3 regions of the Mesorhizobium sp. M0019 genome follow, and region 2 is predicted to be linked to each of the others. Evidence: predicted binding sites of a transcription regulator. Region 2 holds the regulator's gene; each other region holds the start of a gene.

Region 1 (4,500 bases), on a different contig from region 2:
GCAACGCCCCTACCTCCCCCTTGTGGGGAGGTCGCGCCGAAGGCGCGGGTGGGGGTACTGCCACCGCCTCACCCCCCACCCCGGCGCTACGCGCCGACCCTCCCCACGAGGGGGAGGGTAAGGAGAAGCAATGACCGACGAACCTTTGCTGCGCGTTTCGGCGCTGTCCAAATCCTACGGCTCGCGCGTCGGCTGCGAGAACGTCACTTTTGACCTCTGGCCGGGCGAAGTGCTGGCGGTGGTCGGCGAATCTGGTTCCGGCAAGACGACGCTGCTCAACTGCCTGTCAACTCGACTGCTGCCCAGTTCCGGCACCGCCAGCTACCGGATGCGCGACGGCCAGTTTCGCGAACTCTACCGCATGAGCGAGGCCGAGCGCCGCTTCCTGATGCGCACCGATTGGGGTTTTGTCCATCAGAACCCGGCGGACGGGCTGCGCATGACGGTGTCGGCCGGCGCCAATGTCGGCGAGCGGTTGATGGCGGTCGGCGACCGCCACTATGGAAAAATCCGCGCCACCGCCGTCGACTGGCTGTCGCGCGTCGAGATCGACGAGGATCGCATCGACGACGAGCCGCGCGCCTTTTCCGGAGGCATGCGCCAGCGCCTGCAGATCGCCCGCAACCTCGTCACCGGGCCGCGGCTGGTGTTCATGGACGAGCCAACCGGCGGCCTCGACGTCTCGGTGCAGGCGCGCCTGCTCGATCTGTTGCGCGGCCTGGTCACCGATCTCGGCCTGGCCGCCATCGTCGTCACCCACGATCTCGCCGTGGCGCGGCTGTTGTCGCAGCGCATGATGGTGATGAAGGACGGCCGCGTCGTCGAAAGCGGCCTCACCGACCGCGTCCTCGACGATCCGCGCGCGCCTTATACCCAGTTGCTTGTCTCCTCGATTCTGCAGGTGTGACGATGATTGCTCCGGCGTACCCCCCTCTGGCCTGCCGGCCATCTCCCCCTCAAGGGGGGAGATCAGCAGCTTTTATGGCCCGCCCGTTCTGCGACACAGGAGAATGGCGAAACCGAATGCGACTGCCAATCCCCCCCCTTGAGGGGGAGATGGCAAGTTTTGGCAAAGAGGGCAGGCCAGAGGGGGGTGTTGGCCCGCAGACGAATGACGATTGGAGAACGCTCTGATGGCAACCCCGCTCGTTGTCTCCGATGTCGCGAAGAGCTTCACCATGCATCTGCGCGACGGCATCAAACTGCCGGTGGTCGCCGGTGTCTCGTTCGCGATCAGGGCCGGCGAATGCGCCGTGCTCGGCGGCCCGTCCGGCGCCGGCAAGAGCTCGATCCTGAAAATGCTCTACGGAAATTATGCCGCCGATGAAGGCCAGATCATCGTCCAGCACGAGGGCGGGCTCATCGATCTCGCCTCGGCCAGCCCGCGCACCGTGCTTGCCGTGCGCCGGCTTACCATCGGCTATGTCAGCCAGTTCCTGCGCACCGTACCGCGTGTCTCTGCGCTCGACGTCGTGGCCGAACCGCTGGTCGAGCGCGGCGAGGAGCGCGAGGTCGCGCACGGCAAGGCACGCGCCTTGCTGGCGCAGCTCAACCTGCCGGAGAAGCTCTGGGCGCTGCCGCCGGCGACGTTCTCCGGCGGTGAACAGCAGCGCGTCAACATCGCGCGCGGCTTCATCACCGAGCACCCGATCCTGCTGCTCGACGAGCCGACCGCTTCGCTCGATGCCAGGAACCGCGATGTGGTGATTTCCCTGATCGTCGCCAAGAAGGCAGCGGGCGTCGCTTTGCTCGGCATCTTCCACGATCACGACGTGCGTGAGGCGGTCGCCGACCGCGTCATCGACGTGACCGCCTTCGCCGCCGGGAAAATCGCCGCATGACCAGGAAACTGTCGGAGGCGCCGCTGATCCACGAGACGGCGGAAGTCGAGAACTCGACGCTTGGCCGCTGGACCGAGATCGCCGAGCGCTGCCGGGTTTCCGAAAGCACGCTCGGCGACTATTCCTACATGATGCAGGACTGCGGCGTCTGGTGCGCAACGATCGGCAAATTCGCCAACATCGCCGCAAGCGTGCGCATCAACGCTACCAACCATCCGACCTGGCGGCCGACGCTGCACCATTTCACCTATCGCGCCTCGGATTATTGGGACGACGCCGAGCACGAGAGCGAATTCTTCGCCAAGCGCCGCGCCAAACGCGTCACCATCGGCCACGACACCTGGCTCGGCCACGGCTCGACCATCCTGCCGGGCGTCACCGTCGGCGATGGCGCGGCGGTCGGTGCCGGTGCGGTGGTGTCGAAGGACGTCGCGCCCTACACCATCGTCGCCGGCGTACCGGCCAAGCCGATCCGCGAACGCTTCGACCGCCGCACCGCGGAGCGCTACCAGGCGCTCGCCTGGTGGGACTGGGACCACGCAAGGCTGCGCGCCGCGCTCGACGATTTTCGGGAATTGTCGGCGGAGGCGTTTCTGGAGAAATATGGCGGCTGAGGGTCGTGAAATGGTGAATGGTGAATGTGAATGGGGGCAGCGGACAGGTTTCGAGGCTCAGGGAAGCCGTTCTTATCACCATTCACCATTCGAGCTTCTCGCGCCGAGTTGATCCCGCCCCGCTCCAGGCTGTGGGCAGTAACAAAACTGACATCGTTCCGACACCGCAGGTTCATGCGGCTGCGCTAGCCAGGGTAAACAGACCTTCAATTGCGATTGGACTGGAGCCTGCACCATGTCAGCTACGCTCGAAATCCGCGGCGTCACCCGCCGGTTCGGCAAGAACACCGCCGTCAGCAATGTTCACATCGCGATTCCGCAAGGCCAGATGGTCGGCATCATTGGCCGCTCCGGCGCCGGCAAATCGACGCTGCTGCGCATGATTAACCGCCTCATCGATCCCAGCCAGGGATCCATCCTGTTCAACGGCGTCGAGGTCTCCGGGTTGCGCGGCTCGCCGCTCCGGCGATGGCAGCGCGACTGCGCCATGATCTTCCAGCAGTTCAATCTCGTGCCGCGCCTCGATGTGCTGACCAATGTGCTGCTCGGCCGGCTCAACCACCGCTCGACGCTGTCCAACCTATTTGGCATGTTCTCCCGCGGTGAATGCGCCGAGGCGGTTGCAGCCCTCGAGCGCCTCGACATCGCCCGCACCGCCCTGCAGCCGGCCGGCACACTTTCCGGCGGCCAGCAGCAGCGCGTTGCGATTGCGCGCGCCATGATGCAGCAGCCGAAGGTGTTGCTGGCGGATGAGCCGATTGCCTCGCTCGATCCGCTCAACGCCAAGGTGGTGATGGATTCGCTGCAGGACATCAATTTGCGCGAGGGCATCACCGTCATCACAAATCTGCATACGCTGGATACGGCCCGCACCTACTGCAACCGCATCATCGGCATGGCCGCCGGCAAGGTCGTCTTCGACGGCCCGCCCGAAGCCCTCAACCGCGAGGCCGTGCGCATGGTCTACGGCGCCGACAGCAATGGCGGCGAAATCTCCGAGGCCATCACCTCCACCAGTGTCGCCATCAAACAGAAAATCGCTGCATCCGCCGGACCGCTCGAGCCCGCATTCCCGGGATATTGAGAACGGCCTGATCGCCCGCCCGCGTCAAAGGCACCTGTCAAAAAATTCGAACGCTACCGGCGCGAGGCCGGGACCAACAGGAGAGAGATAATGTTCAGGAAGATGGTTTTTGGCGCCGTTTCATTGCTCGCCATCGCGGCAAGCGCCGCTCACGCCCAGGATATCAAGGAATTCCGCATCGGCATCCTTGGCGGTGAAAACGAAGCGGACCGGCTGCGCAACTTTCAGTGCCTCGCCGATCACATGAAGTCCGAATTCGGCTTCGAGAAGGTCTCGCTGTTCCCGGCCGCCGACTATGACGGCGTTATCCAGGGCCTGCTCGGCGGCACGCTCGATTTCGCAGAGCTTGGCGCGTCGGGCTATGCCAGCGTCTACCTCAAGGATCCGAACGCCGTGACCCCGATCCTCACCACCCAGCAGACCGACGGCGCGACCGGCTATTATTCGATCGGCCTTGCGCTGAAGTCGTCCGGCATCACCGACATCAAGTCGGCCAAGGGCAAGAAGCTCGGCTATGCCGACCCGGATTCGACCTCCGGCTACCTGATCCCGCTGACCCAGATCCCGAAAGACACCGGCGCTTCGAACGAAACCTTCTTCGCCTCGACACAGTTCAATGGTGGCCACGAGAACAACCTCCTCGCCGTTCGCGACGGCAAGGTCGATGTTGCGGTTGACGATTCCTCTGGCATCGGCGACTTCAAGAACGGCTACACCTCCGGCACCTTCCACAAGGAAGTCGCCAAGGGCGCCGTGGACCCCAACGATTTCGTCGAAGTCTGGCGCTCCGGCTTGATCCCGAACGGCCCGCTGGTCGTGCGCACCGCACTCGGCGGCGATATGAGCGCCAAGCTCGCCAACTTCTTCACCAGCCTGCCGGCCAAGGACAAGCCTTGCTTCGAGGCCATCGAAGGCGGCGATTTCACCGGCTATGTTCCGGTGAAGCCGGACTTCTACAGCG
Region 2 (4,500 bases):
CGCCGACATTCTTGATCTTGCCGCCGTCAATGGCCTCCTTCAGCACCTCCATCGAACCGGCAAACAGGAAATCGGCATTCGGATCGGAACCCGAACCCTTGATGAAGACGTAGTTGCCTTCCGGCTTCACCTTGAAGACTTCGCGGGCCTGCATGCGGCCGACTTCCTTGTTGTCGAAGGTCAGATAGAACACGTCCTTGTTCTCGATCAGCCGGTCATAGCCGACGACCGGGATGCCTTCGTCCAGTGCCTTCTGCACGGCCGGCCCGATGGCCGAGGCGTCCTGCGCCAGGATGATCAGTGCGCTGGCGCCCTGCGAGATCAGGCTCTCGACGTCGGTGAGCTGCTTGCCGGGGTTGGACTGTGCGTCGGCGGAAATATACTTGTCGCCTGCGGCCTCAATGGCCGCCTTCATTGCGGCCTCGTCGGTCTTCCAGCGCTCTTCCTGGAAGTTCGACCACGAAACGCCGATGACCTTGTCTTTAGCCTGCGCCACCGACGCCAGCGCCAGCGTCATGGCGACACCCGCCAGAATGGCGGTCGTGAATTTCTTCATCATATCCTCCCTGCGCCGCGTACGGCGTGACCAATTGGCTCAAAGACCAGCTTAGAAGCTCTAATTTTTTCGAGCCTCGAAAAAATACTGGCCCGATCTCCGGCTGCTGTCAACATCGATTCTGATGGATTTTGATGACTCTGCGGGTTTTTTCGAGCGTCGGAATAAACGATGACAGCGCCACCTGCATCTGACACTATTTGCCTGCGTCCGACACTATTTGTCGGACATTACCGACGGCTTCCGGTTCATGAGCGGCCGCGGCAACCGGGAGGAAAGCAAAACAATGTCGGTCGGAATCCGCCATGACGATTTGCGCCGGCGCAACCGGGCGATGGTGATCTCGGCGGTGCGCCGGGCCGGCCAGCCATCGCGTACTGAGATCGCAGCTACTACCGGCCTCAGTCATTCGACCATATCGGCGATCTCTTCCGACCTGATACGGGAAGGCATCCTCGCCGAGAGCAAGGCAAGTGAGCCCGTTTCGTTGAAACGCGGTCGTCCGCAGGTCGGCCTCGCCCTCAACCCGGAAGCGGCGGCGGTGCTGACCGTGGTGTTGTCGCTGAATTTCCTGTCGGCCGCCATTATCGACTATACGGGACAGGTGGTCGCCGAGGAACAGCGCCGACTGGACACGCTGACCATGCCGCGCGACGAGCTGATCCGTGAATGCATGGCCATCGTCCGGCGCCGGCTGCAGGATCCAGACCTTGACGTCCGCAGTGTCGCCCGCATCGCCCTGGCGATTCAGGGCATTACCGACTCCCCTGCACGCGCCATGCTGTGGTCGCCGATCACGCCGCAGACCGACATCGCCTTTGCCGACATGCTGGAGGACGAATTCGGCATCCCGGCAACGGTGGAGAACGACTGCAACATGATGGCGGTGGCTTTGCGCTGGCGCAATCCGGATCGCTATCGCGACGACTTCATCGCCATCCTGCTTTCGCATGGCATCGGCATGGGGCTGGTGCTGAAGGGCGAACTGTTCACCGGGACGCATTCCTCGGGTGGCGAATTTGGCCACATGATCCATCGTCCGGGCGGCGCGCTCTGCCGTTGCGGGCGGCGCGGCTGCATCGAGGCCTATGCCGGCAACTACGCCATCTGGCGCAACGCCAGGCAGATGAGCGAAGAAAGCGAACCGATCGCCGACGTCAGCGACGCCGACATGCGAGCACTGGCGGCCCGGGCGCGCGAGAAAGATGGGCCGGAACGCGAGGCCTACCGCAAGGCCGGCGAAGCGCTGGGTTTCGGTCTCGGCTCGCTGTTCGCGCTGATCGATCCGGCACCGGTCGCGATGGTCGGCGCCAGTGCCGCCGCCTTCGATCTGATCGAGCCGGCCTTGCGGAAGGCAATCGCCCAGACCGCCGGCGGCCAGCATTCGGGCTCGATCTCCTTCGATACAGAGCCGAACGAATTGCCGCTGATCCGCGAAGGCTGCGCGATGCGGGCGCTAAGCTTCGTCGACCAGGAGATTTTCGCGCCGGGCGCGCAAATGAGGCCCAGCGTCAGAAAGAACGTAGCCTGACCAGGCGGGTCAATCTTCCCTGATCGCATAGCCGGCACCGCGGATGGTGCGGATGACATCCGGCATCCGGCCGTTGTTGACGGCTTTGCGCAGCCGCCCGACATGCACGTCGACGGTGCGTTCGTCGATGTAGATTGTCTCGCCCCAGACATTATCGAGTAACTGGCTGCGCGAGAAGACACGGCCCGGATGCCGCATCATGAACTCGAGCAGCCGGAATTCGGTCGGCCCGAGCCTGATTTCGCTCTTCTTGCGATAGACCCTGTGCGATTCGCGATCGAGCACGATGTCGCCGACCTTCAGCACGCTGGACAGCACTTCCGGCTTGGCGCGCCGCAGCAGCGCCTTGACCCTGGCCATGAATTCCGGTGTCGAAAACGGTTTGACCAGATAGTCGTCGGCGCCGGTCGAAAGCCCGCGCACCCGGTCGCTCTCCTCGCCGCGCGCGGTCAGCATGATGATCGGCAGCCGCTCGGTTTCGGGGCGCACCCGCAACCGACGACAGAGCTCGATGCCGGAAACCGCTGGTATCATCCAGTCGAGCACCAAAAGGTCGGGCACATTCTCCTGCAAACGGATCTCGGCTTCGTCGCCGCGTGTCACCACCTCGACCTGGTAGCCTTCGGATTCGAGATTGTAGCGGAGCAGCACACCCAATGGCTCCTCGTCCTCCACCACCATTATGCGTGGTGCGATCATCGGCTGGGCACCCCCATCATGTCACCGGTGCGGACATTGTCGTTTCGTCCTGCTTCGGACGATTGACCGGCAATTGCTCGCCGGTCAGCACATAATACGCATTTTCGGCGATGTTGGTGACATGGTCGCCGATCCGCTCCAGATTCTTGGCGCAGAACAGCAGGTGCGTGCAAGCGGTGATGTTGCGCGGATCTTCCATCATGTAGGTCAACAGCTCGCGGAACACGGACGTGTATTTGACGTCGATGCGCTCGTCGGCGGCACGCAGCTTGGCCAACGCGGCCGCATCGCCTGCAGCATATTCCTCGATGACACCCTGCACCTGGATGAGAACCAGCTGCGCCATCGCGTCGATGGAATGCGACAGGTCCCGCGGCGTAGCGCTGAGGCCGACCGCACTCACGCGCTTGGCGATATTCTTGGCAAGGTCGCCGATGCGTTCGAGGTCGCCCGCCATGCGGATCGCTCCGACCACATGGCGAAGATCGTGGGCCATCGGCTGGCGTTTGGCGATCAGGGTGATGGCGCGGTCGTCCAGTTCGCGTTGACGCGCATCCATGATGGCGTCGTCGGAAACGACGCGTTGCGCCAGCACGTTGTCGGAATTCAACAGGGCCTTGGTCGCCCCGCCGACCATCGAACCGGCGAGGTCGGCCATGTCGCGGATCAGCTTGCTGATCTGCTCGAGATCCTCGTCGAAAGAAGCGACTGTGTGTTCGCCCATGGTCCTGTCCTCATATGCATGATCGGAACGGCTCAGCCGAAGCGGCCAGTGATGTAGTCCTGCGTGCGCTTCTCGCGGGGCGACGTGAAGATCTTCTCGGTCCGGTCGAACTCGACCAGTTCACCCAGATACATGAAGGCGGTCTGGCGCGACACGCGCGCCGCCTGCTGCATGTTGTGGGTGACGATGACGATCGTATAGTCGGCTTGCAATTCGTCGATCAGTTCCTCGATCTTGGCAGTCGACAGCGGGTCGAGGGCCGAAGCCGGTTCGTCGAGCAGAATGACTTCCGGCTTCACGGCCACGGTGCGGGCGATACAGAGCCGCTGCTGCTGGCCGCCGGACAGGCTCAAGCCGCTGGCGTTGAGCTTGTCCTTGACCTCGCTCCACAGCGCGGCGCGCTTCAACGCCTGTTCGACGCGGCCGTCCATCTCGGACTTGCCGAGGTTCTCGTAGAGCCTGACGCCGAAGGCGATGTTCTCGTAGATCGACATCGGGAACGGCGTCGGCTTCTGGAACACCATGCCGATCTTGGTCCTGAGGAGGTTGAGATCCTGCGACCGGTCGAGAATGTTCTTGCCGTCGAGCAGCACCTGGCCCTCGGCCGTCTGTTTTGGGTAGAGCTCATAGATGCGGTTGAACACACGCAGCAGCGTCGATTTCCCGCACCCCGAAGGGCCGATGAAGGCCGTGACACTGCGCTCAGGCAGTGACAGGCTGATGTCCTTCAGCGCCTTGCTCTGGCCGTAGTAGAAGTTGAGATTCTTGACCTCGATCTTCGTCTTCTCGACGACCGTTTCGGCCATCGTCATGTCTGGGGACAACATCTGTGTCATCTGTCCTCTCTGCGTCCGGTAAGGCTGCGGGCGAGGATGCTCAAGCCCAGAACCGTCAGGGTGATTATGAGTGCGCCGGTCCACGCCAGTTGCTGCCATTCCTCGTAAGGGCTGAGAGCGAACTGGAAGATGGTCACCGGCAGGCTGGCCATCG
Region 3 (4,500 bases), on a different contig from region 2:
GTGGGCGATATTCCAACCGACTAACCGAGATAATCCCGTCAGTTCTCCAGCGCTTCCTTGATCGCCGCGTTGCCGCGCGCAACCGCATTGTCGAGTGCCTGCTGGGCGGTTTGCTGGCCGGCCAGCATCTTCTCCAGCTCCTCGTTCTGGATATCGCGCACCTGCGGCAGATTCGGCAGGCGCACGCCCTTCGAATTGTCGGTCGGCGACTTGCCGATCATCTGCAGGATGGGTGTCTCGCGGCCGGGGTTCTTGTCATAGAAGCCTGATTTCTTCGTCGCCTCATACGCGGCGAGCGTCACAGGCAGGTATCCCGACTTCTGGTGCAGATATTCCTGCACATCGGTCTTGGACAGATAGGCAAAGAAGGCGGCGACACCCTTGTATTCCTCGTCCGACTTGTTGCCGAACACCCAGAGGCTGGCACCGCCCGGCGTCGTGTTCTGCGGGGCACCCTTGGCGTCGCTATCGTAAGGAAGCTGGCCGATGCCATAGTTCATGCCGGACTTGACGATATCGCCGAGGCCGCCCGACGATTCGGTGAAGATGCCGCATTCGCCGGCGAGGAATATCTGCTTGGCTTCGGAGGTGCGTCCGCCATATTTGAACGTGCCGTCCTTGGCCAGGTCAGCGAGCGCCTGGAAGTGGTTGACGAAAATCGGCGCATTGATCTTGAGTTCGACATCACCGCCGGCCAGGCCATTCTGCTGGGTGGCCCAAGGCACGTCATTCCACGCCGCGAAATTCTCCAGGTGGATCCAGGTCAGCCAGGTCGAGGTATAGCCGCAAGGGGCGCCGCCGCTCGTCTTGATCTTCTTGGCAGCTTCCCACACCTCGTTCCACGTCTTGGGCGGATTGTTCACGTCGAGGCCTGCCTTCTGGAAGATGTCCTTGTTGTAGTAGAGGATCGGCGAGGAAGAGTTGTAGGGGAACGATAGCATGGTGCCGTCCGGCTTCGAATAATAGCCGACGATGCCGGGCAGATACTGGCTCTTGTCGAAAGTCATCCCGGCGCCGGTCATCACATCGGCCACCGGCTTTATCGCACCCTCGGCCGCCATCATCACGCCGGTGCCGACGTCGAACACCTGGAGGATATCGGGCGCTTGCCCGGCACGAAAGGCAGCGATGCCGGCATTCAGCGTCTCCGGATAGGTGCCCTTGAACACCGGAACGAGCTCATAGTCGCTCTGGCTGGCGTTGAAATCCTTGGAGATCTTGGCGACGACCTCGGCGTTGGCGCCGGTCATGGCGTGCCACCAGCTGATCTGCGTGACGGCGAAGGCGGAGGTGGTGGAAAGCAGGGTCACGGTGGCGGCGATACCGGCCGCAAAGCCGAAGAACTTCATGTTTCATCTCCCGTTTGTCATTGGCGAAAGGGGCACTTCCGCAAAGCCAATATGTGGCGCTGATGACAATCGGACAACGGTTTTATTGCGGATCAATGAACATCATTCCTTCCTAAAGTGCACTCGCTACCGAAACCGGGCGCCAGAAATCACATCACCGTCTTTTCGGCGCAGCGGCGTCGGTTTTCCCCCGAAAAGACCCGCCTCATGGCCCGCGGGTTAACCATTCGTTAAAATCTCCAAGAGCTAATCAGTCACACCTCCCCTGTTCGTTTTGGCAGACCGAGTGAACCAGGATGCTGACGGTCTATAATTGTATTGTAAGTCAGCACGATCCGAGACTGGTTGCGCTTGCCGCACTCGTCTGTGGAATTTCTTGCTTCTCAGCGGTTAATCTCCTTAAGCATGTCGGCCGATCGACCGAGCGAAACCGGCTTGTCTGGCTGATGATCGCCGCGGCCTCGACCGGGTTCGGCATATGGGCGACGCATTTCATCGCCATGACCGCGTTTACGCCGGGAATACCGAACGCATACAATCCGGGATTATCCGCCTTTTCGCTTGCCGCCGCCGTTATCATGACCGCGCTTGGGATGTGGGTCGCCACCTTGCGCCGCGGCATCGACTATTTCCTCGCCGGTGGCGCCATTCTGGGCGGCGCCATCGCGACGATGCACTACATCGGCATGGCAGCTTTCGAGGTCGAAAGCCGGGTCGTATGGAACCTGCTCCTTGTCGCGATATCGCTTCTGGCCGGCGTGACCCTCGCGGCACTGGCGCTCCTTGTCGTCTTGCGCCGTCCGTCAGCGCTCGCGACTTTCGGCGGCGCCGCGCTTTTGACGCTGGCGATTTGCAGCTTGCATTTCATCGCGATGGCTGCGGTGTCGATCATTCCGGATTCCTCGATTGAAATATCCGAACATTCCATCGAGCCCATTTCCCAGGCCTTTGCCGCAGCGGTCGCCAGCCTGATAATCCTTGTGCTATCGGGTGCCGCGCTGTGGATCGACCTGCGCTTTCGCCGCCAGAAGCTCGAGGCCGATCGCATGCACGATCTCGCCAATGCGGCGGTGGAAGGTCTGATCGTTTGCGATGGCACCCGCATTGTCAGCGCCAATGACAGTATGGCGAAGCTGACCGGAACAGCGACAGCCACCCTGAACACGATGCAATTCGGCGAGCTTTTCGACGGACAGAGCGCAGCCGATATGTCCGGCTTCGGCGAACAGGCGCAGGAAGCGAAGTTAAGGGGCAGTGACGGGGCGAGAATTCCTGTCGAGCTGATCGCCAGGAAAATCACCTACTGCGGCAGGCCTCATACGGTGCTTGCCGTTCGCGACATCCGTGAGCGCAAGAAGGCAGAACAAGAGATCCTCCGCCTCGCGCATTTCGATCCGCTTACCGGGCTTGCCAATCGGCGGAGCTTTTCTTCCCGGCTGGAAGCAGAATTCGCCTCGATGGATCGTGGCGGCAAGGATGGACATCTGGCGCTCCTGCTGCTTGACCTTGACCGGTTCAAGCAAGTCAACGACCTCTATGGCCACGGGGCCGGCGATGCTATGCTGCAGAAGCTGGCGCACTGCATTTCCGGCATCCCGCGCCACGGACAGATGCTCGCGCGTCTCGGCGGCGATGAATTTGCCATCATAGCTCCGAACCTCCCCGACCCCCTGGCCGCAGGCCGGATAGCCGAGGACTTGCTGGCGGCGATCCGGGAGGAAAACAGGGTTTCGGTCGGCTCCGGCCTCGTCTCGGCCAGCATCGGCATCGCCTTCTTTCCGCTGGATGCCGAAGACCAGGCCGGCCTGATCAGCCATGCCGACACGGCACTCCATCGCGCCAAAACCGAAGGCAGGGACACTTATCGGTTTTTCGAGATAGCCATGGGCACCGCGGCCCGCGACAAGCGCGTGATGGAGCATGAATTGCGCCAGGCGATCGCCCGCAAGGAGTTCCACCTCGTCTATCAGCCGCAGAAGGAGATCCGCGGCGGCAGGATGATCGGCTTCGAAGCCCTGGTCCGTTGGCAGCACCCTGAGCGGGGTGACATTTCTCCGGCCGTTTTCATCCCCGTGGCCGAGGACAGTGGCGCTATCGCGCAGATCGGCGACTGGGTGCTGACGACGGCTTGTAACGATGCTGTTCGCTGGACAAACCCGCTGATGGTCGCCGTCAACGTCTCCGCCGTGCAACTTCACAATCCGAACTTCAGCCGCAAGGTGCACGACGCATTGACGAGATCCGGCCTGGCCCCCGGCAGGCTCGAACTGGAGATCACCGAAACGGCCCTGGTGAAGGACATGCCGCGCGCGCTGGCAACCTTGAGGCAGGTCAAGGCGCTTGGCGTGCATGTGGCGATGGACGATTTTGGCACCGGCTATTCTTCGCTGTCCAACCTCAGCGCCTTTCCCTTCGACAAGATCAAGATCGACGGGTCGTTCATCAAATCGGTCGACAAGAACGCCCAGTTCGCGGCGATCGTTCGCGCCGTGCTGGGGCTTGGACGCGGTCTCGGCCTACCGGTTCTGGCAGAAGGCATCGAGACGCCGGGTGAATTGCAGTTCCTGGACGCCGAGGCTTGCGAGATCGGGCAAGGCTACTACCTCGGCAAACCGGCTCCGATCGAGACATTCGGGGAACTGACGGGCGTGGCCGCTCCGGCAATCCGCACCGCCAGCCGACGCGGCGCAAGCATTGCCGTGCTCAAGCCGCGCCTGCGCACGGTCTGAGCCTATCCCGGCTGAAGCGCCGCCTCGACCAGTCGCTTGGCATCCGGCCCCGACCATTCGGCCGGGCCATTCATATGGGCGATCAGGCAGCCTTGCCCATCGATCAGCATGGTGACCGGCAGACCGAGCGCCAGGCCGCGCGTCTTGACGTCGTTGAACAGCGCCATCGTGGTATCGCGATAGTAGCCGAGCGACTTGACGCCGGTGTCCTCCAGGAACTTCTTCGGTTTGGCATCGTCGCCGGCATCGACGTTGACGGCAACAACCTGAAACGCATCGCTGCCCATCTCCTTCTGCAGCGCATCGAGCGCCGGCATTTCGGCGCGGCAAGGTGCGCACCATGTCGCCCACAGATTGAGCAGCACCGTCTTGCCGGCATGATCGGCGATCGTCGTCGGCTTGCCGTCGGGGCCGTTGAAGGC

Evidence for each region. Region 2 encodes PhoB, which activates phosphate uptake and scavenging genes when phosphate is short. Its sites were predicted from a motif close to TGTCATNNANCTGTCAT; they were not measured.
Region 1: phnC (phosphonate ABC transporter ATP-binding protein) is a predicted target of PhoB. The motif match lies at 2,593-2,609, and genes of this name have one in related genera.
Region 3: ugpB (sn-glycerol-3-phosphate ABC transporter substrate-binding protein UgpB) is a predicted target of PhoB. The motif match lies at 1,412-1,428, and genes of this name have one in related genera.

What each region holds. Positions count from the first base shown of each region.
Region 1 covers NZ_JAMYVK010000017.1:34,641-39,140, reverse strand. The annotation lists gene NKK47_RS14585 (alpha-D-ribose 1-methylphosphonate 5-phosphate C-P-lyase PhnJ) at 1-134, shown strand, start outside; gene phnK (phosphonate C-P lyase system protein PhnK) at 131-907, shown strand; gene phnL (phosphonate C-P lyase system protein PhnL) at 1,134-1,841, shown strand; gene NKK47_RS14570 (DapH/DapD/GlmU-related protein) at 1,838-2,455, shown strand; gene phnC (phosphonate ABC transporter ATP-binding protein) at 2,691-3,539, shown strand; gene phnD (phosphonate ABC transporter substrate-binding protein) at 3,630-4,500, shown strand, end outside.
Region 2 covers NZ_JAMYVK010000001.1:331,160-335,659, reverse strand. The annotation lists gene xylF (D-xylose ABC transporter substrate-binding protein) at 1-556, opposite strand, end outside; gene NKK47_RS01665 (ROK family protein) at 843-2,087, shown strand; gene phoB (phosphate regulon transcriptional regulator PhoB) at 2,097-2,786, opposite strand; gene phoU (phosphate signaling complex protein PhoU) at 2,803-3,510, opposite strand; gene pstB (phosphate ABC transporter ATP-binding protein PstB) at 3,543-4,346, opposite strand; gene pstA (phosphate ABC transporter permease PstA) at 4,343-4,500, opposite strand, start outside.
Region 3 covers NZ_JAMYVK010000015.1:79,391-83,890, forward strand. The annotation lists gene ugpB (sn-glycerol-3-phosphate ABC transporter substrate-binding protein UgpB) at 39-1,349, opposite strand; gene NKK47_RS13615 (bifunctional diguanylate cyclase/phosphodiesterase) at 1,646-4,078, shown strand; gene tlpA (thiol:disulfide interchange protein TlpA) at 4,081-4,500, opposite strand, start outside.